3 regions of the Actinomadura sp. RB99 genome follow, and region 1 is predicted to be linked to each of the others. Evidence: riboswitches for the same ligand, from Rfam matches in the RefSeq annotation. Region 1 holds a riboswitch; each other region holds the start of a gene.
What was found. Region 1 has a riboswitch for cyclic di-AMP ahead of amrb99_RS07620 (NlpC/P60 family protein). Riboswitches for the same ligand answer to the same signal wherever they lie in the genome.
Positions count from the first base shown of each region.

Region 1 (9,956 bases):
CAAGCCGCCCCGGGCGACATCATCTTGTGCCACGAGGGCGGCGGTGGCCGGTCGGAGACACTCCAGGCGTTGCGAACGGTCATTCCTCGCCTCAAGAACCGCGGCCTGCAGTTCATCACGCTGTGACGCGCCCCTCCTCCCGCTTGCCGTCCGCCGTCACCGTCGTCCTCGACCGCCGTCTGAAGAGCTGAGTCGAAGGCCTGCCGGTCGGCGGGCTCAGCGGCGGGCGGTGACCAGCCAGGCGGACGAGCCGAAGTACACACCGTCCGGCGTCTGGAAGGGAAGGACGGCCTTGCCCAACTCGTCCATGAGCCGCGCAAGGGTCGCTTCGTCCATGCCGGCGATGAGCGGCGCCGCCACCGGGTGACCCCGGAAGTACGTCAGGACGTCGGGGACGTCCGAGCCGAACGGAAGGCGCTCGTTCACAGGCTCGATTTCGATGTCGGTGCAGCCGGCTTCACCGAGCAGTTCCCGGATGCGGCCGGGATCGGCGAGCGAGAACGGGCCGGGCGTGCCGGGGCCACCGATATCCGGAGTGAGCCCGAAGGAGACGAGCACGCTGAACGGCACGACGATGTGCTCGTTCTTGCCGACCTCCTGCCAGCAGAGAAAGGCCAGGCGGCCACCCGGACGGAGCGCCCGGGCAATGTTCACGAAGGCCGCCTTGGCGTCGCCGAAGAACATGACGCCAAAGCGGCTGAGCGCGAGGTCGAAGTACGTGCCGGGAAGGTCCGCGGACTCGGCATCGGCCTGCTCGAAGCGGAGGTTGGCCAGGTGCTCGTCCTCGGCACGGCCGCGCGCCTGAGCGAGCATCGGCCCTGAGATGTCGACGCCCAGCACCTCGCCCGCGGACGCCTGACGTGCCGCCGCGCGGCTGGTCTCGGCGCATCCGCAACCGACATCGAGGACCTTGTCCTCCGGAGAGATCCCTGCCGCGTCCAGGAGCCGAGCGGTCAGCGACACCAGCATCCGGTCATGCCGCTCCTCATGCTCGACCCAGTGCCGTCCGACGGTGCCGTCCCACCCGTCCTCGCTCCCGAGTGCAGAGGACCCCAAAGGCTTGCCGGTCATCCCATCCCCCTTCGCCGAACATGGTCGTCCTACTACGGTGAAATAGTACTACGTTTGTATAGTAGATACGACCGTCTCACCGGCGGCTCCCCACAGCAGGCATTTGCAAGCCGCCACCAGCGCGGCGGCACCCCTGCCTGTTTCATGGCGAGGCAGCGGCGGATGGTCAGCCAGCCGCCTTGAGGGGTGTGGTGGCGATAGGGCGCTTGAGTGCGCTGCCGGCGGTCCATTGCCACCAGCTCATCTGGAAGAAGCCGTACCCGTTGTCGGGCTCCAGCCGCCGGTTCGCGCCAGCGACCACCACGATGTCGCCCAGCTTCGTGAGGTTGTAGTACCACTTGGCGTTGGCCGGACTGACGTTGATACAGCCGTGACTGACGTTCCACTTACCCTGGTCGGCCACCGACCACGGCGCCGAGTGCACATACTCGCCGCTGTCACTGATCCGGTCGGCGTAATACCCCTTGATCTTGTAGTAGTTCGGGTCGCCCTTGGGAATCCCCACCGTGGCCGAATCGAAGATCACCGGTGAGACCTTCTCGCTGATCACATGGACGCCGTTGGTGGTGGTGAACCGCCGCTCGGTGGCCTTGCCCGCGCTCATCGGGAACCACCGCACCACCTTGCCGCTACGCCGCACCGTCATCGTGAACCGCTTGGTGGACCGTGCTGATGACCGCGTCACCGACCTTGAAGTTCAATGACACGTCGTCTGTCGCGTACACGCCCTTGGCCGCACGCGCCCCGTTGAGGTGGGCGATGCAACGAACCTGCGTGCCGACCGGCCAGTACTTCTTCGGGCGGAACACCACCCGCTGTCGGTCCATCCATCGCCAAGCGCCTTCGACCGGCGTGGACGTCTGAACTTCGAGGGCCCGCTCGATCTGCGCCGTGTTGTACACCGGCTGGCTGAAGTTCACGATGATCGGCATGCCCACCCCGACGGTGTCCCCGTCCCTCGGTCCAGGCAGGGAGGCGTGGACGGTCTGCGCCGCTTTCGCCGTCGTGAATCTGCTTGTCAGTGTGGTGACCTTGCCGCCGGCGGCCGTCGCGGTCGCGGTCACCGCATAAACCTTGCCCGGTGCCAGCGGCCACCGCGAACGCCACACCGTCCCACCGGCGTCCAACCCGCCCTCGATCGCCTTCCCGTTGGCGGCGACCTGGACGGTACCCCGCCGCCGACCGGACGCGGCGAGCGAGATCCCCTGATCGGGACGCACCTCACCAGCCCCGTTCGACTGCATGATCGTGATCCCCGGCGCCAGAAGAGGACGGGGACACACCGCTCGACGCGGAGCGCGTCCCGGCCCTGCCTCCCTGGCACGCGGTCGCAAGGACGGCGACCGTCATGCACAACACTGCGGATCGCACCCACCAGACCCCACGCGTTGCCAACCGTCCGTTGCGCATGTTCACCGTCCGACCTTCACGAAGCAGCTCCTACGGGCCGCAGGACTATCTACTAAGCACGATAGTAGATAATGTTCCGCCTTGCGGAGGCTTCTGCGGAGGAGGCCGTACCACTAGTACGCATCCGGAGGGGCTCCGGTTCAGGCGACGGGTGGCACGCCGCCTGGTACGGCCCTGATGCCCAGGTTCTCCGGCAGAATGTGGGGAGGGCGGAGGTGACCGGGTGGCCGGATTGGGAGGATCACTCGAGCATTCCATCATGGACGTGCTCTGGGCGGCACCTGGCCCGTTGCGCGTTCGCGAGCTTCTGGCGAAGCTGAACGAGAGCGCCGACAAGGCGCTTGCGTACAACACCGTGCAGACGGTTGCCGAGCGGCTGGCACAGAAGGGCCTGCTGCGGCGCACCCAGGACGGTCTGGCATTCCGCTACTCCCCCACCCAGGGGCGGGAGGAATACGCGGTCGCGTTGATGCTCGACGCCCTCACCGAGTCCTCTGACCACGGCGAAATCCTCGCCCGGTTCGCCGAGAGCGTCCCGCCGGAGGACGCCCAGCACCTGTTGGAAGCCCTCCGCAGGCGGACGTCCGGCGGCGACGAGGAATGACGGCGTGATCTACCTGGTCGCGTGTCTGATCGCCTCGGCGGTCCTGCTGGGCTGCCTGGCCGGGCCCGCGCTCGACCGGCTCCGGCATCCGACCACGAACCCGGGCACCGCGATCGTCTGCTGGGTCGCCGCACTCGCAGGGACCCTCATCGCCGAGGTCGGGATCATCGCGGTGGCGCTGCTGTCCCCGCCGGCGCCAGGCCACGGGCTGCTGGAGTGGCTGCGCAACTGCCTTCCGCATCACCGAGCGCCGGCGATCACCATGGCCGCCGGCGCGAGCCTGGTCCTGCTGACGGCGTGCGGTTCCAGGCTGGCCCACAGCCTCCCCCGCCTGGGACGGGCCCTGCGGCACCGCCGCCGGCACTGGGAAATGCTGAAGCACGGGCGCCACGCCGACGTCCTCGTGCTCGATCACCCGATCCCGGTGGCGTATTCGCTGCCCGCACGGCAGCGCGCCATCGTCGTCAGCACGGGCGCGCAGGAGACCCTCACGCCCGCCGAACTGGCCGCAGTGCTGGCTCATGAGCGCGCCCACCTCCGCCAGCACCACCATGCTCTGCTGCTGATGCTCGACCTGGTGCACGCGCTTGTGCCGTGGCTGCCGACGGTACGCCGCGCGAAGTCGTCCCTTCCGCCCCTGCTGGAGATGGCGGCGGACGACGCGGCGGCCCGGACATGCGGACACCGGACGCTCGTCGACGCTCTGTGCAGGCTCGGAACCGCCCCCAGAGTTGCGGGAGCCCTCGGTGTGGCCGGCTCGACGACCAGGGGACTCGCGGAACGCGTACTTCGCCTGGAGTCCGCGGAGCCGCCGAGGCCACGTCGGATCGTCCGGCTGGTCGCCGGCACCTTTGTCGCGTCCGCCGTCGCCGTCCCCCTGGTCGTCGTGGCCGCGACGATCGCGGATCTGTCCACGATCTGCTGAGGCCACTGAGGCCTTCAACCCAAATTGAGTACTCAGGTGGCGTATGAGGCCACTATCTCCTACGCTCCGTAGGAGCCATCGCGACGGGCCCCCGCCGGGGGCGGCGACGGCCGCGCCGAATCCCGCGGTTCCCCCCGCCCGCGGGAACCGGGGACCCGATCCCATGGGGTGAATCCGCTCGCGCGCGAGCGGTAGGGCGACTCCGGCCCGAACCCGTCAGCTGACCCGGTAGGCGTCCAAGGAGAGGACGTTGCATGCAGCCAGGAGCTGCCGAACACAGCAGGATGCCCCGCCGCCGTGCCTTCAAGGCCACCGCATGGGGAGCATCGATCGCTGTGACACTGGCGCTCGTGGCTCCGGCTCCCGCCGAGGCCGCCCCCAAGCCTTCGCGCAAGGAACTCACCGCCCAGCAGAGGAAGCTCGCCAACCAGGCTGAACAGCTCAGCGAGCAGTACAACGGCCTGCGCGAACGCCTCAAGCAGGCACAACGCGCAGCCCAGGTCAGCAAGGCCAGCGCCCAACGCCAGAAAGCCGCCCTCGACCAGGCGCAGACCAAGCTCGCCCAGGTCGCCGCCGACGCCTACAAGAACGACACGGTCGATCCGACCGTCAACTTCGCGTCATCCGGAGACCCGCAGGCCGTCCTCGACCAATCGGCCACGCTGAACTACTTCGCCAACCAGAACAGCTCGCGCGTCACCCAGCTTCTGCAGACGATGCAGGCGGCCGAGCGCGCCCGCAAATCCGCCGAAGCACGGGCGAGCCAGGTCCGCCAGCTCACTGCCGAGGCGAGCAAGAAGCGCAAGGAACTCCAGGCGAAGCTGAAGAAGGTCGAGCGCCAGCTCGGCAAGAGCACCAGCACCGGCAAGACCGGTCCGGCTCCCAACGTCTCGTCCGGGGGCGCGTCCGCCAAGGCCATGGGTGCGGTGAGAGCCGCCTTGAGCCAGCTCGGGGTTCCCTACTCCTGGGGCGGCGGGACCGCGTCCGGGCCGAGCTACGGCACCGCGCAGGGCGCCAACATCAAGGGCTTCGACTGCTCCGGCCTCACCCTGTACGCCTACGCCCAGGTCGGCATCAGCCTCGGCCACTACACCGGGAGCCAGTACAGCGCCGGAACCCATGTAAGCCAGAGCCAGCTCAAGCCCGGTGACCTGGTCTTCTTCTACAGCGACCTGCACCACATGGGCATGTACATCGGCAACGGCAAGATGGTCCACGCCCCGCAGACCGGCGACGTCGTCAAGATCGCCCCGATCGCCGGCCGCCCGTTCGCAGGAGGCGTCCGCCTCGCCTGACCCGCTCCCGCAGTCCCGTCCCCGTCACCCCAGCCCCGGTGACGGGGACGCTTCTTTGATGGCTGACAGGAGCGAGCGGATCGCACCGCCGGACCGACGGGAACGGTGCACGTCGCTACCGTGATGCCGAACGGAATCGGCCCGGAGATCCGGCTGTTGACCTGCCACTTTCACGTCAGGAGCTTCTGTGAGCCCTAGGTGATGTTCGAAGTCGCCCATCACTCACGGAACAGGACCATACTCTTGAGGCCATCGGGAGCTCAGTTCCCCCCGACCGCTGCGGAACGCAGTTCCTCTCCCGCACTGGAAATCCCGGGTGCGGACGAGGAGACCATCACCGGCCCGCCGGAGCCGATCGCCACCCTGATCGGAAATGTCGGCCCTGGCACGCGGACGGTGGACGGCACCGCCGGTAACGAGAAGGCACCTCCAGAGCCTGACGATCGGCGAACCGGAGACCTGCAGTCGGTCTTCACCAGCTCGCTGCTGGCCATCGTCAGCGCCTACTCGGTCACCGGATCGGTCTGGGTCACCCTCGCCGCCGCCGTCGTCGCCCTCCTGGTAGCCCTGGCCGTCAACCGCAGGACCTGAGCGAGCGGCATCCGTCATCCGGCTTCGGGAAAAATCTTGGCCGGGTCTTTCACACCATGCCCCTCCCACGGACCTAGGTACCGGAAGAGGGGACCGGGGTGAAGGAGCTCGTCGATGGAGGGCAGTCGGTGGTTGACACCAAACGATCAACGTCGGTCGCGGGGGACGCTCGACCGGCCGGCAAGGCCGAACTCCTGGCCTTCCAGCGGTTCTTCCAGGACCAGTACAAGAAGGTCGTCGGCATGGTGATGCTCATGGACGGCCGGTTGGACGAGGCCGAGGACGCCGCCTCCACCGCCTTCGCGGACACCTTCCGCCGGTGGCGGACGATCACGGCGCCCAAGGCGTACGTTCGCAAGGCCGCCCGAAACGCGTTCTTCAAGGCGCGGGCGAGCGACAGACAGTTCGTCCAGATCCTGCAGGAGGCCGGCTCCAGCGGCTTGCTGATGACGGAGAACACGGAAGACCCCACCTTCGCCAGCATCGGCGGGTACCAGTGGGTGGACGAAATGATCGCCGGGCTCCCCCCGACTCAGCGTCAGATGATGCGGCACACGGTCGAGGGCTTGACCAACAAGGAGATCGCCCAGCTGCTCGGTACCAATGAGGCCAACGTCCGATCGAACCTGCGCCATGCCCGCGACCGGCTGAGGCAGCGCATCGACATCGTCGTCCAGACGACCACGCGCTCGTTCGACCAGCAGGCGCCGACACCGAGAAAGGGGGAAACCTCATGACCGAGCCCAACGACCGCAGCGATTCGCAGTGCGACGACAAGCCGACCGCGGAGATCCTGGCTGAGACGTTGGGTCTCGTCTACGAGGCCACCCAGCAGATCACCGGGCAGCACGTCCAGGAGAAGCTGGAGGAACTGCTGCAGGCTCACGGGTGCGAGTGCGAGCCGGACCCTGACGGCCTGGAGTTCCCCCTGGACACCGCAGTCCTCGTCGACGACGTCGGCGAGGACCCTGCGCTTTCCGGTTTCATGGGCGTCTCCGCACGGTGGGCGGCGGCTCAGGACTTGGTGGCGGCCGGCCGGAACGAGGCGGATGAGATCGTCGCGGACGCCCGCGCCGAGGCCGAGCGGATCATCGCGGACGCGCGGTCGCGAGCGGCCGAGATCGAGCAATCAGCCCTTGCCAGGGCGAGTGAAGTGATCGATTCCGCTCACGAGCACGTTAAGAGAACAACTCGCCAAAGCGATGCCCAGGTGTCCGGCGTCGGTCCGCTACCTCGATCGGCTCTCCCAATCCTGTATGAAGCGGCCGATGACTCGCCAGGGGATGTGTTCCCAAGGGAGCTACTGCTGACGTACACGCTTAGGCGTTCATGGATGATCAACGTCCTCCGCCCTCCCGTGGAAGGAATCAGGCGCAGCTGGTCATCGTCCGTCCTCTTCGCCCACCCCACGTGCAACCCCGTGATCTGGGGCATCCAGCTGAAAGCAGCCGGAGAGCAACTTGCCCTTTTCGACCTACCCGAGACGAACACCCAGGTCCCTTATGACGGGAGGTCCGCTGCGGCGGAGATCGTGGCCGCCTGCCTTGAGCGCAAATCGGCTCGCCTGCGGAACCTCGATCGACTCCGCGCGATGCTCGAAAAGCTTGAATCCAGAAAGGAGCAGGAAACCCAGGCGGATCAGCGTCGTCAAGACCTCGTGAGTTGGTGACACATGCTCGCCCCCACCTGTGTCCTTACCTGGGGAAGTGGCGATGGCGTTCGAGGAGGGCGGTGATGGCGGGGTTGGCGGCCAGGGCCAGCGGCAGGGTGACCAGCAGAGCGATGCCGATGCCGCCGGTGAGGCGTCCGAGACGGGACAGCGGGTCGTGCGGAGCCAGCAGGCGGCGGACGCGCAGCAGCGCGGTTCCACCTCCGGCACCCAAGGCCGTGGCCGGGGTCCGGCCGCCCGCGACGGCGACCAGCGTCGCAGCCAAAGTGACCCGGTCATGCTTGCGAGCGGCCACATCGTCCGCCAGCAGTTCCAGCAGCCGGGGCACCTCGGTCCGAGCGGCCCGCATCAGCGGGACCATGGAGAAGGTGCGGCCGGTCGCCAGGGTGAAGTTGATCGCCAGGTCGTGGCGGCCTGCCAGGTGCGCCCGCTCGTGCGCGAGGATGGCCGACACTTGGTCGTCGTGGAGGCAGGTGAGTGCGCCTGTGCTGAGGACGACGCAGCGGCGCCGACCGGGCATGCAGTAAGCGAGTGGCTCGTCGTACTCCACCACCAGCGCGCCGAGATCGCGGCGGCGGCGAGCGACCATGGCCAGCGTGCGAACATGGCGGCGACGATTGATCGCGGTGGCCACCAACGCTGCCAGCACGTGCCCGAACGTCCAGAGCAGGACGCCGCCGGCCACGAACAGCCCGGCATACCCGGCGATCGGCTGAGGCGCACCCTCGTAAGCCCCGCGAGGGCCACGGCCGCGATGACGGAGGCCACGGCCGCCTGCCAGGCCAGGACACCGAGCCGAGGCGCCCGATCCGCCCAGGCGCGTGCATGCAGCAAGCGAGGCCCCGCGATGCCCAGAACGCCGGCGTACGCCAGCAGGATCGCAATGGCGATCATTCGGCGTCCTGTGGCCGCACGACCATGAGGGCCGTTCGGAGGGCCTCCTTCTCCTCCGGGGAGAGATCGGAGAGGAAGTGCACAAGGGCCGCTGCTTGGTTGTTGCTGGTGGCGAGCGCCTCGCGCATCAGCTTGGCCGTGTAGCCCTCACGTGAGGCGACGGTCTCGTAGGTGAAGGCACGCCCGACGCGCTTGCGGCGCAGCCAGCCCTTCTTGTGCAGGTTGTCCATCACCGTCATCACGGTGGTGTAAGCGATCGTCCGCTCCTGCTGAAGATCCTCCAGAACCTCCCGGACATTGGCCGGACGGCCATAAGACCACAGCCTGTCCATGATCGCGGCCTCCAGCTCACCGAAGCGCTGCCCGGCCATGATCTACCGCCCTCCGACATCCCTGCCCGCTCAAATCAATGCATACTACAGTCGATAGTAATTGCATGTCGCCGAACGCACCGGGTCAGACCGGTCGGCGGTCCCCCATACGACCCCGAGTCCCGACAGCACCTGCCGATGACCCACCGTCCGGAACCCGGCACCCTCAAGGGCCTCGACCCAGAACTCGCCCGTCGCCGGCGTCTCGCGGAGAGCGTGCAGGGTAAAGCGGAAGAACCGGCCGCCGCTGCGGTCGATGCTCCTCCTGCCGTCGGACTGCGCCCTCAGAACGCGCAGGATGCGCCAGCCCGCCGAGTCCGGCTGCTCGGGCATGATGCCGCTGATCACCAGCCTGCCGCCGGGCCGCGGCCAGCACAGCACCCTGGACACGAGCGCACGTTCGTCGGCGTTGATGCAATGGGTGCAGCGCCAACCCGGACACGACCAGATCGCAGCTCTTCTGAGGCATGATCAGCCCGATGATCGAGACGGCTTCGACGTAGCGCGGCCCTGAGCATGATCTCCGTGCTCAGGGCGGCCGAAGCGGAGGCGGTGAGCAGGTGGTGATGCCACTGCCCCACCGCTCCGTTCGCCGCACGCTCGGCTCCCATCGTCATCACTCGGCCTCCGCGAGGTTTCTCGCAACGATGGTATCTACTAGATTACATAGTAGATAGTTTCAATATTGCTACCGAGTGAGGCTTCGCAACCGGTTCGTCAACGCGGCCGCCTCGTGACCGGCGACGCTGGACTGGGATGCGGTGGGTCGCGCCATCGGCACCCCTCTCCGACCGCAGGGCCGGGGCGTCCACACGGCCACGTGGCTGCGCACCGACCTCCGGGTGGCTAACGCGGGCATCAGGTTGAGCCCTGGAATGGACCTGGGCGCGGATGCCGCCTTCCTCCAGAGCACTCCCGGCAAGGTCGGCGTGATCGGCGAGGCAGCCCTTACCGGCGGAGAGCTGAGCAAGGTCACCGACTGCCTGCAGCGCGGCAATGTGGAGATAGCCGCGATCCACAAGCACCTGCAGGACGAGTCGCCGCGGCTGTGGTGGCTGCACTACGCCGCCTACGGCGACCCGGTTGCCATCGCCCGCACCATTTGCGCAGCCCTCGCCCTCACGAG
Region 1 covers NZ_JABMCA010000005.1:249,519-259,474, reverse strand. The annotation lists gene amrb99_RS07650 (hypothetical protein) at 1-126, shown strand, start outside; gene amrb99_RS07645 (class I SAM-dependent methyltransferase) at 217-1,071, opposite strand; gene amrb99_RS07640 (L,D-transpeptidase) at 1,238-1,717, opposite strand; gene amrb99_RS07635 (Ig-like domain-containing protein) at 1,701-2,315, opposite strand; gene amrb99_RS07630 (BlaI/MecI/CopY family transcriptional regulator) at 2,705-3,085, shown strand; gene amrb99_RS07625 (M56 family metallopeptidase) at 3,090-4,010, shown strand; cyclic di-AMP (ydaO/yuaA leader) riboswitch at 4,114-4,261, shown strand; gene amrb99_RS07620 (NlpC/P60 family protein) at 4,346-5,305, shown strand; gene amrb99_RS07615 (hypothetical protein) at 5,504-5,896, shown strand; gene amrb99_RS07610 (RNA polymerase sigma factor) at 5,995-6,633, shown strand; gene amrb99_RS07605 (hypothetical protein) at 6,630-7,565, shown strand; gene amrb99_RS07600 (M56 family metallopeptidase) at 7,591-8,250, opposite strand; gene amrb99_RS07595 (BlaI/MecI/CopY family transcriptional regulator) at 8,456-8,830, opposite strand; gene amrb99_RS07590 (hypothetical protein) at 8,876-9,220, opposite strand; gene amrb99_RS07585 (DUF1259 domain-containing protein) at 9,592-9,956, shown strand, end outside.

Region 2 (9,956 bases), on a different contig from region 1:
CAGCCGAGCGCCCGCCGCGGCTGCTTCACCGTGGTCAGCGGCACGGCGGCGCTGGCGGCCAGCTCGATGTCGTCGTAGCCGACCACCGCGATGTCGTCCGGGACGCGCGCGCCGAGCCGGGTCAGCTCGTTGATCAGGCCGATGGCCAGCAGGTCGTTGGCGCAGAACACGCCGTCCGGCCGCGGCGTCATCTCCAGGAGAAGCCGCGCCGCGAGCCGGCCCTCGGTGGGGCTCAGCGCGCCCTGGACGAGCACGGGCGGCTTCCCGCGGCCCGCCTCGACGAGCGTGCGGGCCGCGCCGTCGCGCCGCTCGACGCACGGCTGCGGTTCCGGAGCACCCGTGACGAACACGATCCGCTCGCGGCCGATGCCGAGCAGGTGCGCTGCGGCCAGCTCCCCGCCGGCGACGTGGTCGACGTGGACCGCGCACGCGTCGGTGACGTCCCGGTCCATCAGCACGACGCTCAGCCCCGCGGCGCGCAGCCGCCGGATGCGCGACTTGCCCAGCCCGACCGGGACGATCAGGGCGCCCGCGGCGTGCTGCTCCTCCAGCAGTTCCAGCGAGCGCGCCTCCTTCGCGGCGGAGTGGTCGCTCGACAGCCAGAGGGCGTCGTGGCCCGACGCGTTCAGCGCCTCCTCGGCGCCGCGCACGACGTCGGCCGCGTACGGGTTGGTGAGGTCCTCGACGACGACGCCGAACGCGCGGCGCGGCTCGTCGCCGAACTCGCCGGCGGTGCGGTCGGGGCCCGTCCGGAGCCGCCGCGCGGACTCGTTGCGGACGAATCCGAGCTCCTCGATCGCCTCGCGCACCCGGTTACGGGTTGCTTCGGCCACGAGATCTGGCCGGTTTAGGACATTCGAAACGGTCCCAACCGAGACCCCGGCACGCCGCGCGACCTCGCGAATACTGGTCTGTGGCACGTCGCTCCTCGTCCGCCCCGGTGGTGTTTTCCCAGGTAGCTGGGCTTTCCCCTGTCAATCCCCGAAAACCCGGTCACGTATTGCGACCATTCGGGCACAGACAGCACGTAATCAGCGCTTGACGGGCCGGATCCGGCCGCCTAGCGTTCCGAGCCGAAGCGTAGCTTGAAACGATTCACGATCTTCGTCCGCGGCGAGATCCGGTGAGTCCAACGAGGAGGGAGCGGGTTCGGAACCGACGACCCAGACCCGACCCTGACACGTGGCCAACGAGTGAATCGTCACCCGGAGTTCCCCCGCACGACCCCGCAATCGGCCCATCGGCCACCTCCGGCCAAGCTCGCGAGACGGAAAAGGAACCCGACCCGATGATCTGAGTCCGGAAGGCTCCGGACCCGGCAACCCAACGCATGCAGTTCGAGGGCCCAACCCGTGCCTGTGCAGCGGACGGCTGCATCCCCGCGGTCATCAACCACGGACGAGGGAGGACGGAGTGGAAACAGCCACACTCGATTTCGGGCTGAGCGACGAGGAGATCAGGTTGCTCGCCCAGATCGCCAGCGGTGTCACCGCTGATGTGGCGGCGCGCAAGCTGGAACTGAGCGCACGGACCTTGCGCCGCAGGTTGCGGAACATCTGCGACCGGCTGGAGGTCAACACCCCTATCGAGGCCGTGGTGTGGGCGGCCAGAAGGCAGCTCATCTAGCGCGACCCGACGACGCCCGTCAGGGGACGGCGGGCGTCATCACCCGGAAACCAGCCCGACCGGAAGCAAGTCCAGCGATACGAACTCGTCCGACCCCGCAGCGGCGGCGCCCTACGCCCGGCAGGTAGGTCCCTGCAAGAGCGCAGCGCCGCCGCGGACGCAGTTCACATCACCTTGCACCGGGCTGTCTGGTGCCGGCTCTCCAGCCGGCACCCGCCGCTGCCGCGTGTTCTGCGGCCATCGGCTCTGCTGCCGACGCGTCTCTAGGGGCGTCTGTCGTGCGGGCGTCTGCCGAGCGCTCAGGCGACGCGGACCACGCCGGCGATCGGCCGACCGGCCAGGGACGCGATGCGGACGACGTCGCCGGTGTGCGGGGCGTGGATCATCTTGCCGCCGCCCACGTACATCCCCATGTGGTGCAGGTCGGAGTAGAAGAAGATCAGGTCGCCCGGCTGCATCTGGCTCTCCGAGACGTGGGTCCCGGCGTTCCACTGGCTGCCGGTGTAGTGCGGCAGGTTGATGCCGACCTGCTTGTAGGCCCACATCGTCAGCCCCGAGCAGTCGAACGTGGTCGGCCCCGCGGCGCCCCAGACATAGGGGCTGCCGAGCTTGCTCATCGCGTACCGCAGCGCCTCCGCGGCCTTGCCCTCGCCGATGACGGGCAGCTTCGCCAGCAGGGACGGGTCCTTCTTGACGGCCTTGCCGCGGACCTTCTCGTAGGCGGTGGTGACCTTCTTCTTCTGCGCGGTGAGCTGCGCCTTCAGCTGCGTGACCTGCTGGGCGCGCTCCTCGGCGGACTTGCGCGCGCGCTGGGCGGACTGCATCGCCTGCATGAGGCCGAGGACCTGCGTGCTGTCCTGGGTGGCGAAGTAGTTGAGGGTGGCGGCGCGGTCGAGGACGACCTGCGGGTCCTGGGCGGAGATGAACGAGACCGTGGGGTCGGTGCCGCCCTGCATGTAGCTCGTGGCGGCCAGGCTCCCGACCTTCTCGCGCAGGCCCTCCAGGGACTTCTGCTGGCGCTCGGCGTTGCCGGCGGCGACCTTGGCCGCCTGCTGCGACTGCTCCAGCTTCACCTTCAGGCCGTTGTACTGCTCGGTGAGCTTCTCCAGCTGGTCCGCCAGCTTGAACGCCTGGTCCTTGAGCTCCTTGGCCGACGGGTCGGGGTCGGCGTGCGCCATCGAGAGCGAATGCGGGACCACCACGTGGGGCGTGATGGAAAGGGCGACGAGCGCGCCGGCGATCGTGAGCGCCCGGACACGGAAACGAGCCGTCCGCACCAAATCTCCTCTCCTCGTCCGCCTACCGAGTTAGCTGACGGGTTCGGGCCGGAGCAGCCCGTCCGCTGGGCGCGCGCATCCCTCCACGCGGCTGCGGATTCACCCCAGACGGCATCGGCTCAGGGTGCTCCCCCGAACGCTCCGAAAGTGGGTCCCCGGCTCCTCGGGGCGCTGGTTGCGGCCCGTGGACTCGGCGGTCCGGCCTCCGCCTCGCGGAAGGCCGGTGTCAGAGCGGGACACTAACGGAAGCGCCATTGGATGCCAACCAGAACATGCGAATTCGCAGGTCGTGGCGGACGGTACGGGGGGTAAGCGGCGGTTGCGGACGGCACCGCTCCGGCCCGCCGCGGCGCCCGCGGCCCGGCACCTGTCAAGCCCCGGGCCACCCCCGGCCAGACCCGGAGCCCCCTCGGCCACGTCCCGGAGTGCCCCTCGGCCACGTCCCGGAGCAGCGCCGGACCGGTGCCGGGTGGCCGCCGGTGGCCGGGGACGGGCGGCGAGTTCGGTAATCTCGCCTGTTTGTGGAAGTCGTCATCAGGCGTGCGCGCACCGCCGACGTTCAGGGGATTCGCAGGCTGGTCGATCTGTACGCGGGATCGGGCCGTCGCCTGCTCAAGAAATCGACGGTGAAGCTCTATGAGGACGTCCAGGAGTTCTGGGTCGCCGAGGACGTCCAGGGCGCCGGGCCGGGGGAGTCCGGGCCCATCGTCGCCTGCGGGGCGCTGCACGTGATGTGGGAGGACCTGGCGGAGGTCCGCTCGGTCGCGGTGGACAAGGGGTACGGCGGCCGCGGGCTCGGGCACCGCATCGTCTCCAAGCTCCTGGAGACGGCACGGGAACTCGGCGTCCGGCGGGTTTTCTGTCTTACCTTCGAAGTGGAGTTCTTCGCACGACACGGCTTTCAGCAGATCCTGGGTACTCCGGTGGCGCCCGAGGTGTACGAGGAACTCCTCCGCTCCTACGACGAAGGCGTGGCAGAGTTCTTGGACCTCGACAGGGTCAAGCCCAATACGTTGGGCAACACACGGATGTTGCTTCGCCTGGAGGACTGACCCCACATGAGCGATTCCCCCAACCGCGGCCAGCCCTACGGGTCGTCGCAGGGGCCGGGCTCGTACGGCCCGCCGCCCCCCTACCAGGGTCCCCCGCAATGGCAGCAGCCCGAGCGGCAAGGCCAGGCTCAGCCGCCCGCACAGCAGTGGCAGTCACAGCAGCCGCAACAGCCCCAACAGCAACAGTGGCAGCAGCAACAGCAATGGCAACAGCAGCAGCCGTCGCAACAGCAGTGGCAGGAACCCCAGCAGGACCAGTGGGGGCAGCCCTCGTACGAGTCCTATGAGCCGTCCTACGACCAGTACGGCGGTTCCTCGGGCGGCGATATGCCGCTGGCGCCGATCCTGCGGCGCGCGGGGGCCCGCCTCATCGACAACACGCTCGTGGCGGCCTTCGGCTTCGCGCTCGTCCTCCCCATCACGGTCGGCGCGTTCGGGCTGGGGAAGCCCGGGAGCAAGACGGAGGACGACGGCGGCATCTGGAACTGGCCGATCATCTTCACGCTGTTCGCCGTCCTGTCCGTCCTGCCGTTCATCTACGAGGCCGTACAGCTGTCCATGTGGGGCCGGACGTTCGGCAAGCGCTTCTTGGGCATCGGCGTCGTCCAGGCCCGTCCGGCCGGGAACCAGCTGACGACGACGCAGGCCGTCTGGCGGGCCGCCATCACCCACGTGGGGTACCAGCTCGGCGTCTTCTTCTTCCTTGTCCTCGCCGTGATGGTGTGGCAGTACTTCGCCTACGGGATGCTGCTGGTCTGGGCGGGCGCGCTCATGGCGTACCTGTGGGCCATCTGGGACCAGCCCCTCCACCAGGCCCTGCACGACCGCGTCGCCGGCACCCTCGTCATCGACGAGCGCGCGGGATACGGCGAGTACGCCGAGTACGCGGAGTAGGTCCGCGATGGCGACTCCCCGAACGCCCGCGCAGGGGTCGGATGAGCCGTCCGGGACCGGGAGCGCCCTCCCGGACGGCGAACCTGCGCTGTACGGCCACCCCGCCGCTGATCCCGCCGATGACCTCGCCGCTGATCCTGTCGATGACCCCGTGGAGGGCGCCGCGGGGGAGGGGCCGGCGCTCGCCGAACCCGGGCAGCGCCTGCTGGCGCGCATCGTCGACACCCTCGTGGTCGGCCTGCCCGTCATCATCGTCGTGAAGGAGTTCGTGTCCGGCCACCAACTCGATGTCGTCGCACCGCCCGCCGTGGCGGGCTGCATGCTGCTGTACGAGGCCGTGCAGCTCGCCCTGTGGGGGCAGACCCTCGGCAAGCGCTTCGCGGGGATCCAGGTCGTCCCGGACCCGTCCGTCCCTGAGGGTGCCCTCACGGGCGCGGAACGGGCCGCGGCCCCTGAAACCTTCGCCGGTGCGCCTGAGGGCGGAGACGGCCGTCCGAGCGTCCTGCGGGCCGTGTTGCGGGCCGCCGTGTACTCCGTGCCGATCGCGCTGCGGCCCGTCCACATTCTCGGCCTTCTGGCGAGCCTGTTCTGGGTGGCGAACGCCGGGTTCATATACGAGGGGACGCACCGCAGGGCCGTCCATGACAGGCTCGCCGGCACCCTGGTCGTAAAACGCCGCACGCCCTGATTCACCGGCGTTTGCGGCACTCTCGGAGTTGGCGGCGCGCCGTCCCGGGCGCGTCCGCCCCCGGCACGCGCTGATCACGTCGAGCGCCCGCGCGGGGCGCCGCGCGGCTTTGCCCCGGCCCTGCGGGCCGCAGGGCTTTGGGGAGATCCTCGCGCCGTTTCGGACACCGGACTTCGCCGGGCAATGCCAGCTCGTTCCCGGCGTGTTCAGGTTACGGGCGGGATTCCCGGAGGATGTGTCTCGTGCCGGAAGGCCCCTCCGGTTTGGAGTTGCTTCCCGGTGCGCACGGAGTCGGCGTTCATTGGCCCCGCCGCACTTAGTCGGGATGGGACGCCGTCTCGCGTCGACCGGGCACCGAGGCGGAATCTGCCGCTTATCCCCCGATTTCGGGATGGACTGGTATCGGCGGGGTGACGCTCCGCCATCCCGCCGCCAGTTCCCGAGCGCCGGAAGGCAACAGATTTTCGTCCCGGCATCGCGACCCGTAATCCCTCGACATCCGCCGGTAGCGGCGCTGCGGTCCCGGTCGGGCGGGCTCCGGGCCGGTCTGCCGGGTATTCCGGGCGCGTGCCCCGGTTAGTGCCGTTACGGCAGGGCTAATCGTCGGCAAGCGGTGCGGGTGTGCCCACCCTGTTAAGGTCCCGGTGGAACCTTTTCCAGTCGAGGTCCCCCCGACGGAATGCCTCGGCGCCCCGATACCTGGTCCAATGCGCCTTCGCCGGCCCAGGTCAGCGCCGTGCGCCGTGACGCCGGTCACCCCGAAATCCGCGGCCCTGTCCGTCCCCGGTAATTGAACGGCGCCCCATCCGCCCGGCCCGCGCCGCCCTCCGCGCACCGGTGGTCATGCCGTTACCGGCCGCCAAGGGATGTTCATCCTCGACTTGAATTGTCATCCGCAGACTTCCCGGTATATCTTTGTCAACCGAATGCATAGTTTGCTCCAGCCGAAAGGTCTGTCCCCATGGCACAGAAGGTTCAGGTGCTTCTCGTCGACGACCTCGACGGTGGCGAGGCGGACGAGACCGTAGCGTTCTCGATCGACGGCGCCTCCTACGAGATCGACCTCAGTGGCGCCAACGCTAAGAAGCTGCGGGATTCTCTGCTGCCGTTCGTGGAGAAGTCGCGCAAGGCCGGCACGGTCAACAAGCGGCGCCGCCCGCGCGGCGCGTCCAGCCGCGAGCGCAGTGCCGAGATCCGCGCCTGGGCCAAGAACAATGGCATCAAGGTCAACGAGCGCGGCAGGATCCCGGCCACCGTGATCGAGCAGTACGAGGCGGCGAACTGACCCGCCACCCCCGCGCCGGCGGCCCGTCTCCCTCCATGAGACGGGCCGTTCGCTTGTGGCGTAGCGCCCGCCCGGTTTCCCGTCCGCCCGGGCGAGGTACACCGGGACTTCGCCCCCATTCGGCGATCCTCGGACGCGACCCCGAACGACCTGCGGAAAGCCCCCGTTCGCTTGGGGCGTAGCGGGAACATGACGCACCGATGCGGTAGTTGGATGAGACTGAACAGCGCTTAGCTGGGGAACGTCTCCTGGTGGGAGTGCACCGGGCGGCCTCCTCGGGGCGGGCTAGCATGCGGAAGGACAGTTCCGGACGTTCCGGACTCTGCCCAACCGCTCTGTGAGGAGCGACGAGATGTTCGAGAGGTTCACCGACCGCGCGCGGCGGGTTGTCGTCTTGGCCCAAGAAGAGGCCAGGATGCTCAACCACAACTACATCGGCACCGAGCACATCCTCCTGGGTCTGATCCACGAGGGTGAGGGCGTCGCTGCCAAGGCCTTGGAGAGCCTGGGGATCAGCCTGGAGGCGGTTCGCCAGCAGGTCGAGGAGATCATCGGCCAGGGCCAGCAGGCGCCGTCGGGCCACATCCCGTTCACTCCGCGCGCCAAGAAGGTCCTTGAGCTGTCACTGCGCGAGGCGCTGCAGCTCGGCCACAACTACATCGGCACGGAGCACATCCTGCTCGGCCTGATCCGGGAGGGCGAGGGCGTCGCCGCCCAGGTGCTGGTCAAGCTCGGCGCCGACCTCAACCGGGTGCGCCAGCAGGTCATCCAGTTGCTGCACGGCTACCAGGGCAAGGAGCCGGCCGCCTCCGGCGGCCCCTCGGAGTCCGCGCCGTCCACCTCCCTTGTGCTCGACCAGTTCGGCCGCAACCTGACGCAGGCCGCGCGCGAGGGCAAGCTGGACCCGGTCATCGGCCGGGACAAGGAGATCGAGCGGGTCATGCAGGTGCTGTCCCGCCGCACCAAGAACAACCCGGTCCTCGTGGGCGAGCCCGGCGTCGGTAAGACCGCCGTCGTCGAGGGCTTGGCGCAGAAGATCGTCAAGGGCGAGGTCCCGGAGACGCTGAAGGACAAGCAGCTCTACACCCTCGACCTGGGCGCGCTGGTCGCCGGCTCCCGGTACCGCGGCGACTTCGAAGAGCGCCTGAAGAAGGTGCTCAAGGAGATCCGCACCCGCGGCGACATCATCCTGTTCATCGACGAGCTGCACACGCTCGTCGGCGCGGGCGCCGCCGAGGGCGCGATCGACGCCGCCAGCATCCTCAAGCCGATGCTGGCCCGCGGCGAGCTGCAGACCATCGGCGCCACCACGCTTGACGAGTACCGCAAGCACCTGGAGAAGGACGCCGCGCTGGAGCGCCGCTTCCAGCCGATCCAGGTCGCCGAGCCGTCGCTGTCGCACACGATCGAGATCCTCAAGGGCCTGCGGGACCGCTACGAGGCGCACCACCGCGTGTCGATCACCGACAGCGCGCTGGTCGCGGCCGCGCAGCTCGCCGACCGCTACATCAGCGACCGGTTCCTGCCGGACAAGGCGATCGACCTCATCGACGAGGCCGGTTCGCGGATGCGCATCCGCCGGATGACCGCGCCGCCGGACCTGCGCGAGTACGACGAGAAGATCGCCGACGTGCGGCGCGAGAAGGAGTCCGCGATCGACGCGCAGGACTTCGAGAAGGCCGCCGCGCTGCGCGACTCCGAGAAGCAGCTGCTCGGCCAGAAGGCGCAGCGGGAGAAGGAGTGGAAGGCCGGCGACATGGACGTCGTCGCCGAGGTCACCGACGAGCTGATCGCCGAGGTCCTCGCCACCGCCACCGGCATCCCGGTCTTCAAGCTGACCGAGGAGGAGTCCACCCGGCTGCTGCGCATGGAGGACGAGCTCCACAAGCGCGTCATCGGCCAGGAGGACGCCATCAAGGCGCTCTCGCAGTCGATCCGCCGCACCCGCGCCGGCCTGAAGGACCCGAAGCGTCCCGGCGGCTCGTTCATCTTCGCCGGCCCGTCCGGCGTCGGTAAGACCGAGCTGTCCAAGACGCTCGCGGAGTTCCTGTTCGGCGACGAGGACGCGCTGATCCAGCTCGACATGTCCGAGTTCATGGAGAAGCACACGGTCTCGCGGCTGTTCGGCTCCCCGCCCGGCTACGTCGGGTACGAGGAGGGCGGCCAGCTGACGGAGAAGGTGCGCCGCAAGCCGTTCTCGGTCGTCCTGTTCGACGAGATCGAGAAGGCCCACCAGGACATCTTCAACTCGCTGCTGCAGATCCTGGAGGACGGCCGCCTCACCGACGCGCAGGGCCGCGTCGTGGACTTCAAGAACACCGTCATCATCATGACGACGAACCTGGGGTCCAAGGACATCTCCAAGGGCGTCTCCATGGGGTTCGCCCGGCAGAACGACGAGCAGGGCTCGTACGACCGGATGAAGGCCAAGGTGTCGGAGGAGCTCAAGCAGCACTTCCGTCCCGAGTTCCTCAACCGCGTCGACGACACGGTGGTCTTCCACCAGCTCACCCCGAAGGAGATCATCCAGATCGTCGATCTGATGATCGCCCGGGTGGACGAGCGGCTGAAGGACCGCGACATGGGCATCGAGCTGCGCCAGGAGGCCAAGGACCTGCTGGCCATCCGGGGCTACGACCCGGTCCTCGGCGCCCGGCCGCTGCGCCGCACGATCCAGCGGGAGATCGAGGACAACCTGTCCGAGAAGATCCTGTACAACGAGCTCAAGCCGGGCCAGATCGTGATCGTCGGCACCGAGGGCTTCAACCCGGAGGACAAGGACACGGCGGAGAACGCCAAGTTCACCTTCCGGGGCGTGCCGAAGCCGTCCGCCACGGTCCCCGACGCCCCGCCCATCGAGGGCGCGGTCAACTTCAACAAGGACTGATCACCTCAGCCCTCGGCAGGGCCCGCACCGACCTGGTCGGTGCGGGCCCTTCCGCATGTCCGGCCCTTCCGCATGTCGGGACGACCGCATGCCCGGGACGTCCGCGGGGAAGATCGCTCCGACCGATCCTCCGACGCCGCTGGAGCCGACGTGAGCCGCCCGCCGCGCATGACCCTGTCCGCCCCCGTCCTCGACGCTCCCGATCCGCACGCCCTGGCCGCGTTCTACCGCCGCCTCCTCGGCTGGA
Region 2 covers NZ_JABMCA010000026.1:56,640-66,595, reverse strand. The annotation lists gene amrb99_RS23215 (LacI family DNA-binding transcriptional regulator) at 1-920, opposite strand, end outside; gene amrb99_RS23210 (LuxR C-terminal-related transcriptional regulator) at 1,414-1,626, shown strand; gene amrb99_RS23205 (NlpC/P60 family protein) at 1,926-2,903, opposite strand; cyclic di-AMP (ydaO/yuaA leader) riboswitch at 2,907-3,096, opposite strand; gene amrb99_RS23200 (amino-acid N-acetyltransferase) at 3,419-3,955, shown strand; gene amrb99_RS23195 (RDD family protein) at 3,962-4,849, shown strand; gene amrb99_RS23190 (RDD family protein) at 4,857-5,537, shown strand; gene amrb99_RS23185 (Lsr2 family protein) at 6,499-6,822, shown strand; gene amrb99_RS23180 (ATP-dependent Clp protease ATP-binding subunit) at 7,175-9,709, shown strand; gene amrb99_RS23175 (VOC family protein) at 9,860-9,956, shown strand, end outside.
Region 2: linked by a shared signal. The riboswitch ahead of amrb99_RS23205 (NlpC/P60 family protein) and the one ahead of amrb99_RS07620 (NlpC/P60 family protein) in region 1 are both predicted to bind cyclic di-AMP.

Region 3 (9,956 bases), on a different contig from region 1:
CGCGCATGACACGCAGCGCGGCGCGGGTGCAGCGCATCGTCCCGTTCAGCGTGATGTCGAGGACGCGTCCCCACTGGTCGTCGGTCATGTCGACCAGCTCGGCGGTGCCGCCGAGGCCGGCGTTGTTGACCGCGGCGTCGATCCGGCCGAACCGCTCGACGCCCAGCGCGTACAGGGCCCGGACCTGCTCCTCGTCGGTGACGTCGCAGGGCAGCGCGGCGACGCGGTCGGCGCCGAACTCCTTCTCCAGCTCCTGCGCGGACGCGGCGAGCCGCCGCTCGTGCGCGTCGGAGATCAGGACGCGGGCGCCCTCCTCCAGGCAGCGGCGGGCGGTGGCGCCGCCGATCCCGGCGCCGGCCGCGGCGGTGATCACGACGGCGCGGTCCTTCAGCAGGCCGTGCCCGGGGACGTAGGGGGGCGGCGTCATCCGCGAGCCTCTCTGGGGAGACCGAGCACGCGCTCGGCGATGATGTTGCGCTGGATCTCGTTCGACCCGGCGTAGATCGTGTCGGAGCGGGAGAACAGGAACAGCCGCTGCCAGTCGTTGAGGTCATACGGTTCGCCGTCGGCGACCAGCCCGGCGGCGCCGAGGACGTCCATGGCGAGCTCGCCGAGTTCGCGGTGCCAGGTGCCCCAGACGAGCTTGGAGATCGACGACTCGGGCCCCGGGGCGCCGGACGCGACGCCCGCCATCGTGCGGACGGCGTTCAGCCGCATGACCTCCAGGCCCATGTAGGCGCGGGTGAGCCGGTCGCGCAGGAGCGGGTCGTCGATGGCGCCGGTGCGGCGGGCGAGGTCGAGGACGCCCTCGAACTCGCGGCGGAACCCGACCTGCTGGCCGAGCGTGGCGACGCCGCGCTCGAAGCCGAGCGTGGCCATCGCGATCTTCCAGCCCTCGCCGGGCGCGCCGACGATGTTGCCGGCGTCGGTGCGGGCGCCGTCGAAGAAGACCTCGTTGAACTCCGAGGTGCCGGTGAGCTGGACGATCGGCCGGATGTCGACGCCGTCCTGCCTCATCGGGACGAGCAGGTAGGACAGGCCGTGGTGGCGGGACGAGCCGGGCTCGGTGCGGCAGACGACGAAGCACCAGTCCGATTCGAGGGCGTTGGACGTCCAGACCTTCTGCCCGTCGACCGTCCAGTGGTCGCCGTCGAGGGCGGCGCGGGTCTGCACGTTGGCGAGGTCGGAGCCTGCGTTGGGCTCGGAGTAGCCCTGGCACCACAGCTCCTCGACGGCGACGATCGGGGGCAGGAACCGGGCCTTCTGCTCGTCGGTGCCGAACGCGATGATCGTGGGGCCGAGCAGGTTCTCGCCGATGTGCCCGACGCGGGCCGGGGCGTCGGCGAGCGCGTACTCCTCGTTGAAGATCACTTGCTGCCGGACGGTCGCGCCGCGGCCGCCGTGCTCCTCGGGCCAGCCCACGCACGTCCAGCCCGCGGCGGCCATGTGGCGCTCCCAGGCCAGCCGCTCCTCGAACGCCTCGTGCTCGCGGCCGGGCCCGCCGAGGCCGCGCGCGTGCGCGAACTCGCCCGACAGGTTGGCCTCCAGCCAGCCGCGGACCTCGGCGCGGAACGCCCGGTCCGCAGGGGACTCGTTCTGGTTCACGCCCGGAACTCTACCAAACAGTTGTTAGAAAGAATCGGCCTCCAGGGCCGGTTCCACCTCGCCCGCCTGCACGGCGGGCCGGCCGCGCCCCGGCGCCGGCACCGCGGACCGCTCCCCCGCGGCGCGCTCCCGCGGCGCCGGCAGGTCGCGGTGCAGCAGGTCGAACAGCCGGTCCCAGCGGGCCAGCACCGTCTCGGGACGGAAGCGCTGCACCGACGCGCGGGCCTCCGCGCCGAGCTCGCCGCACAGCTCCGGGTCCTCGATCAGCCGCTCCAGCGCCTCGGCGAACGCGGCCGTGTCCCCCGGCCGCACGAGCAGCCCGCCCGTCTCCCCGCCCCGCTCGCCGAGCAGCATCCGGACGCCCGGCGCGCAGTCGAACGCCACGGTCGGCAGCCCGTACGCCATCGCCTCCATCACCGACATCGGCACCCCCTCGGCGCGCGACGGCAGCGCGAACACCGACGCCTCGACCATCGCCTCCTCGACGTCGGCGACGACGCCCCGGAACTCGACCGACCCGGCCAGCCCGGCGGCGGCCGCCTGCTCGCGCAGCGCGTCCCCGTCCGGCCCGGTGCCGTAGATGTGCAGCCGCCACTCCGGATGGCGCGGATGCACCCGCTCCCACGCCTCCAGCAGCAGGTCGACGCCCTTCTCGTAGGACAGCCGCCCCACGCAGGCGACCGCCGGCAGGTTGAGCGTCGGGTAGACGGTCGGGGTGACGTGCAGGGCGTTCGGGATGTGGTCGGCGTTCGTCATGCCGTCCCTCGCCCACGCGTCCGCGTCCTCCGGGGTCAGCGTGAGGAACCGGTCGACGTGCGCGAAGTGCCGCTTCACCCGCTGGTACCGGGTCGACTTGCGGCTCGCCTTGTACGACTCGTGGCTCATCCCGATGACCCGCAGCCCCGAGGTGCCGGCCCGCCGGACCCACTCCATCGCCCAGACCTGCGGCACGATCACGACGGCGCCCGGACGGGCCGCCGCGAACATCCGCGTCAGGCGGGCGGCGCCGCGCCGCTGCACGGTGGACCGCCACACGTCGCGCCCGCGCGCCGCCGCGTTCACCCGGTCCCGCAGCCGGTCCGGCCGCCACTCCAGCACCGGCGGGCGCCACGTGTCGTGCAGGACCTCCACCCGGTAAAGGCCGTCGTGGTCGTGGTGGTGCCCGTCCGGCCCCCGGACGATCCCGACGAGGGTGACGCGGTCGCCGCGCTCGGCCAGCATCCGCGCCATGTGGTGCGCCCAGCGCTGCAAGCCCCCCATCTCGTCGATGTTGTTGCAGACGATGAAGACGTCGCGCGGTGCGTGCTCAGCGGTTCCGGTGGGAACCATGGGCGCTCCTCTCTCCGAAGTAACGGTCCACGACGGTGCGCGCGGCGGTCCCGCGGTCGTGCTCGCCGAACCGCTCGGCGAACGCGCGGCGCGCCGCCGCGTGCGCGGACCCGGCGGCGTCCAGGTCCGCGAGTGCGGCGATCAGCTCGTCCTCGGTCCGGGTGACCGGGCCGGGCGCGTGCTCCTCCAGGTCGAAGTAGCCGGCGGCGTGCTCGCCGTCCTCCGGCAGGTGCAGCACGATCGGCCGGTCCAGCAGCGCGTAGTCGAACATGATCGAGGAGTGGTCGGTGACCAGCGCGTCGGCGAGCAGGAGCAGCAGGGTCGCGTCCGCCACTCCCCCGACGTCCCGCATGGCGCTCGACGCCGACGGCGGCAGGTTCGCCCGGCACAGGTAGTGCGGGCGGACGAGCAGCACGATCTCGTCCCCGAGCTCGCGGGCGAACCGCACCGGGTCCACGGGCGGCTCCATCGGCCCGACCGGCTTCCCCGTCGGCCCCGGCCTGAAGGTCGGCGCGTAGAGCACGGCGCGGCGCCCGTCGTCCAGGTCGAGCGAGCGGCGCAGCGCGGCGACCTCGGCGGCCAGCTCGGCGTCCCCGTCGAGGCCGTTGACGAGCGGGTCGTTGCGCGGGTACCCGGCCGGCAGCGGTTCCGCCCGGACGCCGAGCCCCTTGACCAGGGTGTCCACGTCGTGGCGGGAGCGGACGAGGAAGCAGTCGAAGCGGTCCACGCTCCGCGCGAGCCGGGCGCGGCCGGACGCGGGCCCGCTCTTCATCCGCGGCTGGTCGAGCCCCATCAGCTTGTACGCCGACCCGTGCCAGGTCTGGATGTAGGTGGTCTCGGGGCGCTTGCGCAGGCGGTCCGGATACCCCTGGTTGTCGATCCAGAACTCCGCCCGCGCGAGCGCGAGGTGGTAGCGCCAGGAGTCCCGCCGCACCAGCCGCGCGTCGGACGGGAAGCCCTTCGCGGACCTCGCGTACGACCACACGGCCTCGACCGGGCGGCCCGAGCGGCGCAGCTCCCGGTAGATGTACTTCGGGTTGTCGGAGTAGTGCAGCCCGAGATGGCTCTCGAACACCGCCAGGCCCCTGCGGACCGGCAGCCGGGTCAGGATCCGGTTGAACACGGCGGCCTTCGTCCTGCTGGAGGCGAGCGCACGGCGCATGGAGCGCTCCAGCCGCCGCGCGCGCCGCCTGCCGCGCCGCGCCGGCGGGCTGCTCACGACCCGCGCGACGGCCGCGGCCGCGCGACGCGTCCGCGGGTCGCCGGCCTCCAGCCTGCCGGTCTCCAGCCTGAACGCCAGGTGCCCGTCCTCGGTGACGAACGATCGGAGCACGTCGCCCGCCAGGCGCGTCAGGCGCGGCCGCACGGGCAGCTCGACGCCGCGCAGGACCGGGGCCTTCGCGGTGGAGGTTCCCGCCGAACCGCCCGGCCGGGTGACCATCTCCTCGCCGTCGACCTCGACGCGGAGCCGGACGTCCCAGACCGGGTCGACGAACCCGATCGGCCGGATCCGGGCGGCCGGGTCGAACTCGGCGCGCCAGGCCAGCCGGTCGCCCTCGTGGACGATCTCGGCGGGCACCCGCGCCCCGCGCGCGTCACGCCGGTCGCGGAACTCCAGCGAGGCCGACAGCGCCGCGCCGCGCGGGATCCGGTCCAGCGGGTTCAGCACGTGCCCGTCCAGGCGAGCGCGGCCGCCGCGCGTCTCCAGCCGGGTCACGACGGCGGCGGGCCGCAACTCCCCGAGCGGGTACAGGTGGAAGCCGAGGTCGGTGACGTCGAGGACGCGGCGGCCGAGGTCTCCGCGCGGCGGGGTCCCGCCCCAGAAGACCCGGCCGTCCCGCTCCACCAGCGGGGCGTGCAGATCGGACCGGCGGCCGGGCAGGTACTCGGCCGCCGCCAGCGCCCCCGCCCGGTCGCCCTCCCTGATCAGGAACGCGGCGATCGCGGCGAGCGGGTTGGCCGTCTCGAACACCACCGGGTCCAGCCCGGCCAGGTAGCCGGCCGCGAGGTCCAGGAACCTGGCCCGGTACACCGGGTCGCGGTCCCGCAGCTCGCGCAGGTAGAGCAGCAGGTCGTGGTTGACGAACTTGGCGTCCTTCGCGCGCTTCAGCCCGTCCGCGCCGCGCAGCTCGAACAGCATGTCGATGCGCCGGTGGATCTCCAGCCGGTCGGCGAAGTTGGCCAGCTCGTCCCGGCGGTTGGAGATCGACGGCTTCGCCCGCCGGTCCTGGACCAGCCAGTTGTAGACCCGGTGCGGGATCAGGGCCATGCGCGCGGCGGCCGTGTACGCCTCCGCGCTGAACAGCAGGTCCTCGTAGTGGAGCCGTTCGACGAAGCGCAGCGCGCCGTCCTCCAGGAACCCCCGGCGGTAGAGCTTGTTCGTCGACAGGGTGTCGTAGAGCAGGTCGGGGTTCTCCTCCAGCGACCCGTACACGGCGCTGCGCTCGTAGAGCCACGGGTACCAGGGCCGGACCCGGTCCTTCGAGCCCTTCGGCACGTCCAGGAAGACCCGGTCGCAGAGCCCGGAGACCAGGTCGGCGCCGGTCTCCTGCGCGGCGGAGAGCAGGTTGAGGCAGGCGTGCCGGTCCAGCAGGTCGTCGCTGTCGAGGAACATCACGTACCGGCCGTCCGACCGCTCGACGCCGACGTTGCGCGGGCGGCCGCAGCCTCCGGAGTTGACGGGCAGGTGCACCGCCCCGACCCGGCCGGGGTGCGCCGCGGCGAGCCGGTCCGCGGCCTCGCCGGTGCCGTCGGTGCTCGCGTCGTCGACGATCACCGTCTCGACGCCGCCCAGCGACTGCGCGAGCGACGAGGCGACCGCCCGCGGGAGGCGGGCGGCGTCGTTGTAGGCGATCACCACCACGCTCACATCCGGGCGCACCCGCATGGGCATCCCCCTCCGCTCCTCCGGCGTGTCAGGGGTTCCTTTCCAGCAAGGAGGCGTCAAGGGCCAACTCAGATCAAAAGCTGTCAATGCTTAGCATTACCCGACAGGTCGCGGCAGACCACCTGGGAACGCCAAAGGCGCCCGGTCGAGGACCGGGCGCCTTCCATCCGCACGAATCAGATCATTCGCCTGCGGGACGGATCATCGGGACTTGGCGTAGTCGGGGTATCCGTAGCCGACGACTTCGGACTTGTCGCGGATCTTTTCCTTGACGGCGTTGTCGGTGTTGCCCTCGATCGTGGTGATCGTTCCGTTGCCGTTGTCCTTGACGACGAGGCCGACGTGGTCGATGTCGTCGATCCCGCCGCGGGACCCGTTCTGCCAGTCGAAGAACACGACCGCGCCGGGCTTGGCGGTGTCGCCCCAGCGGTGGGCCTTCTCGAACCAGGAGGCGTGCTGGACGGTGTAGGCGTCCCAGCCCATGTTCTTCACGCCCGTCTGCGCGCTGAGCCACGACACGAACATGTCGCACCACTCGGCGCCCCGGTAGTCGCCGACGCTGCCGCCGTCGCGCCGGGCGGTCACCGCGGCGTGCGGGGTGGAGGCGTACCAGTCCGCGTACTTGGTCGAGCCGCTGCGGCTCTCGCTCTCGCCGACCTGCGACTTCGCCAGCTTGATCACGGTGGACGCGGCGACCGTGCGGGACGCGGACCGGGTCGCCTTGCGGGGCGCGTGCTCGGTCCCGGAGCGCTCGGACACCACGCTCTCGCGGTGCTGCGCGGCGGCCTGGGCGGGCGTCTCGGCGGACGCCGTGCCCCCGGCCAGGGGGTTGAAGATCGCCAGTCCGACCGCGCCGGCCATCACACCCGCCACGGCGACGCCCACGGCCCGGTCCTCGGGGCTCATGCGGGCGAGCGCGGCGCGGGAGGCGGCGCCGGTGAGGCGCCCGCTCAGTCGGGGGGCGAAGTTCTTGGTAAAACGATCGAAACGACCGGTCATGCAGGGAATCTCCTTGTCTCCCATGACGCCTACCGGGTTAGCTGACGGATTCGGGCATGGAAGAGCCCTACGGCGCGGCCTGACGGACGCGCCGATTCACCCCTGGAACCTTGGGTCCCCGGCTCCGTCCGGTCGGGTGGACCTGGACGGACTCGGCCTCGCACCGCGGGACGCGGTGCCGGATATTCGGATGTATCTCAGCGACTGATCTCGAGGGGGCGCGCATATGCGGCGCGCGTCGCGTGCGGATTCCGCTCAGCGACCCTCGGCCGCGCATGGAAGCGGCCGGCGTGCAACGCATGGAACGCGCTGCTTGATTCGTGCAAGAAGGTACCAACACTCACAAGAAAAGCAAACCGGCCGCAAAAGGATCTTTTGCCTGCTCAACGCCGTTGCAACCCCCCTTCAACGACCGCCCCCGGCCGGACCTTCCCGATCTTTCTCCGGACGGCCCGAAGCCCTTACGGCATAGGGGATTCCCGCCACCGCCCCCCGGCCCGGGAAAGGTAAAATGATCAAAAGGCGCGGGACGCTTCCGCCCTTCACGGCCCGCCCGCGCGCCGCGGCGCAGATCACACGGACCGCGCTACTCCCCCGCCGATGTGGCCTACGTCACCCTGGTTCACGGTCGGCCTGACCTGCTGAAGATCACTCCACGTGCAGGGCGAACATCGTGGTGTCGTCGGCCGCCCGGTCGTGCTCCATCCGCGCGAGCACCTCGTCCAGCGCCAGTTCCGGCCCCGACGAGGAGTCCCGCAGAATGCCGGTGAGCCGATCGATCCGCTCATCGAGATCGGTGTCCCGGCGCTCCACGAGGCCGTCGGTGTAAAGGAACAGCAGATCCCCCGGCCGCAGTTCCGTGGAGATCGTCGTGTATTCCCAATCCGGCAGCGCACCGAGCATCGGGTCGCGATAGACCTCCAGCGGCTCGGCGTGCCCGTCCCGCACCAGGATCGGCGGCAGATGCCCCGCGCACGTCCACTCCATGACGCGCCGGTCCGGCCGGTAATGGCCCACGATCGCCGTGCCGGTCGCCGGCGGGTCCATGCTGCCGACCAGCTCGTTCAGCCAGCCCACCAGCTGCCCCGCCGACTCCCCGGTGCACGACAGCCCGAGCAGCCCGTTACGGCTGCGCGCCATCGACGCCGCCGCCGGGAGGCCGTGCCCCGCCGCGTCCCCGATAGCGAACAGCGCCCGCCCGTCCGGCATCGCGCGGGTGGCGAACCAGTCCCCGCCGATCCGCGCCGTGCTCTCCGCCGCCAGCGCCCGGATCGCCACCCGCAAGCCCGGCAGCCGCTCGACCTCGCCCTCGTCCGGCAGGATCGCCCGGCGCAGCGTCACCGCCACCTTGCGTTCCTGGGCCGTCCGCGCCTGCTGCTTGAGCATCTGCCGGCGCGTCTCCGCCAGCGCCCGCTCCACCCCGCGGCGCCGCGTGATGTCCTGCGAGACGATGTTGATCGACACCGGCAGCCCGGAGTCGTCCAGCACCGGCTCGGCGAACACCCACAGATGCCGCGGCGTACCGTCCTTGCCGATCACCCGGTGCTCGGCCTCCACCGGCTCCCGGCGCGAGAACATCGTCTGGACGGCCTCCTCGACCAGCGGCAGGTCGTCGTCGGCGACCACCTTCGGCAGGTCGTGCGGCGCCGGCGGCACCTCGTCCGGACCCAGCCCGTAGTTCGCCAGCATCTGCGGCGTCCAGTCCGCCTGCCCGGTGACCAGGTCCCACTCGCCGAACCCGATCAGCGCCAGCCGCTCCACCCGCTCCAGCCGCCGCGCGCTGCGGTCCTCCCCGGTGTGGTACCGCCAGGTGAGGCACACGCCCGTCGGCGTCCGGACGCACCGCGCGCTCATCCGCGACGACCGCGACAGCCCGCCCTGGACGGTCGAGTACATGATCGAGTCGCGGTCCAGGGTCGGCCCGCCCTCCAGCACCGCGACATAGTCCTCGAACAGCCCGCTGAGCGCCGCTCCCGGATCCGTCCGCAGCAGCCGCTGCCCCGTCAGATCCTCGGCGCCCCGCCCGAACAGGTCCCGCGCGGCCTTGTTCAGCTCGGCGTACAGGAAGTCCTGCACCTCGCCGTCCGCGTCCCGCACCGGCACCAGGTGGGCCGCCGAGTCCAGCGCCCCGTCGAGCAGCCCCCGCGCCACCGGATCCTCGGGCAGCCCCTCGATGATCGCGGCGTCGCCCCCGGTGTCCTCGGCCGCCAGGCGGTGCAGGAGGTCCTCGGCCTCGGAGACCACGCCCCGCCGGTCGGTGTCCTCCGCGCGCGGCGGCCGGCGTCCCGCCACCACCGCGCCCTCGGCCCCCGCGCCGCCGCCCTGGACGACCATGGCCGCCGCCTCCGGCAGCTCCATCTCCAGGTCACGCGCCAGCCAGATGAGGTGCTGCAGCGCCTCGCCGGGCGGCACCCCGAGCCGCCGGGCCAGCATCACCCGCGCCTCGGCCAGCACCGCACGGTCGTGCGCCGCCCCCCGCAGGCCCTCGAGGTCCGCCGCGTGCACTCCAGGCGTCCCCCACGTGCCGTCCGCTTCCGACACCCCAGTCCCCCGTTCGGCGTTTTCATGCCCTGGGAGAAAAAAGCTACATACGTCGGCGAAGGTCCGTTCGCCACCATCTTCGTTACCAGTCCGGATCTTTACCCGGCTTTTTCTTTTCGCCCTAATACGACCGCTTTCACTGACCGTCCGGAGACGATCCCCTACCCACGCATGTGACCTGCATCACAGCCCTCGCGAGCGCCGTCACGCACCCCGCCGCGGCCTCCGCGGACGTCCCCTCCGGATGCAGCGTCAGCACTACGACGATCTTGCCGTCCACCACCCCGGTCGTATGCAGCGCGGGCCGTCCGAGCCCCAGCTCCGCCGGCGCGGGCCGCCGGTCCGGCACGTCCTCGAACCCCGACCACCCCTGCTTCACCGCCGACGGCCCCGCCTCCGCGATACCGAAGACCTGGTCGAACCCGTCCGCGCCCCTTTTCGCCATCCGCCCCAACTGCTCCAGCACGAACCGCCCCTCCGGCACCGCCACCGCATGCCGATAGACCCGCACCACGTCCCCGGCGCTCATCCCCGTGTACCCCCACCACCCGGGCATGCCCGCGGGCGGCGGCACCGTCTCCCGCAACCCGGCCCG
Region 3 covers NZ_JABMCA010000022.1:110,797-120,752, forward strand. The annotation lists gene amrb99_RS21120 (SDR family oxidoreductase) at 1-427, opposite strand, end outside; gene amrb99_RS21125 (acyl-CoA dehydrogenase family protein) at 424-1,605, opposite strand; gene amrb99_RS21130 (glycosyltransferase) at 1,630-2,934, opposite strand; gene amrb99_RS21135 (CDP-glycerol glycerophosphotransferase family protein) at 2,912-5,827, opposite strand; gene amrb99_RS21140 (CHAP domain-containing protein) at 6,023-6,820, opposite strand; cyclic di-AMP (ydaO/yuaA leader) riboswitch at 6,831-6,988, opposite strand; gene amrb99_RS21145 (SpoIIE family protein phosphatase) at 7,469-9,361, opposite strand; gene amrb99_RS21150 (hypothetical protein) at 9,498-9,956, opposite strand, start outside.
Region 3: linked by a shared signal. The riboswitch ahead of amrb99_RS21140 (CHAP domain-containing protein) and the one ahead of amrb99_RS07620 (NlpC/P60 family protein) in region 1 are both predicted to bind cyclic di-AMP.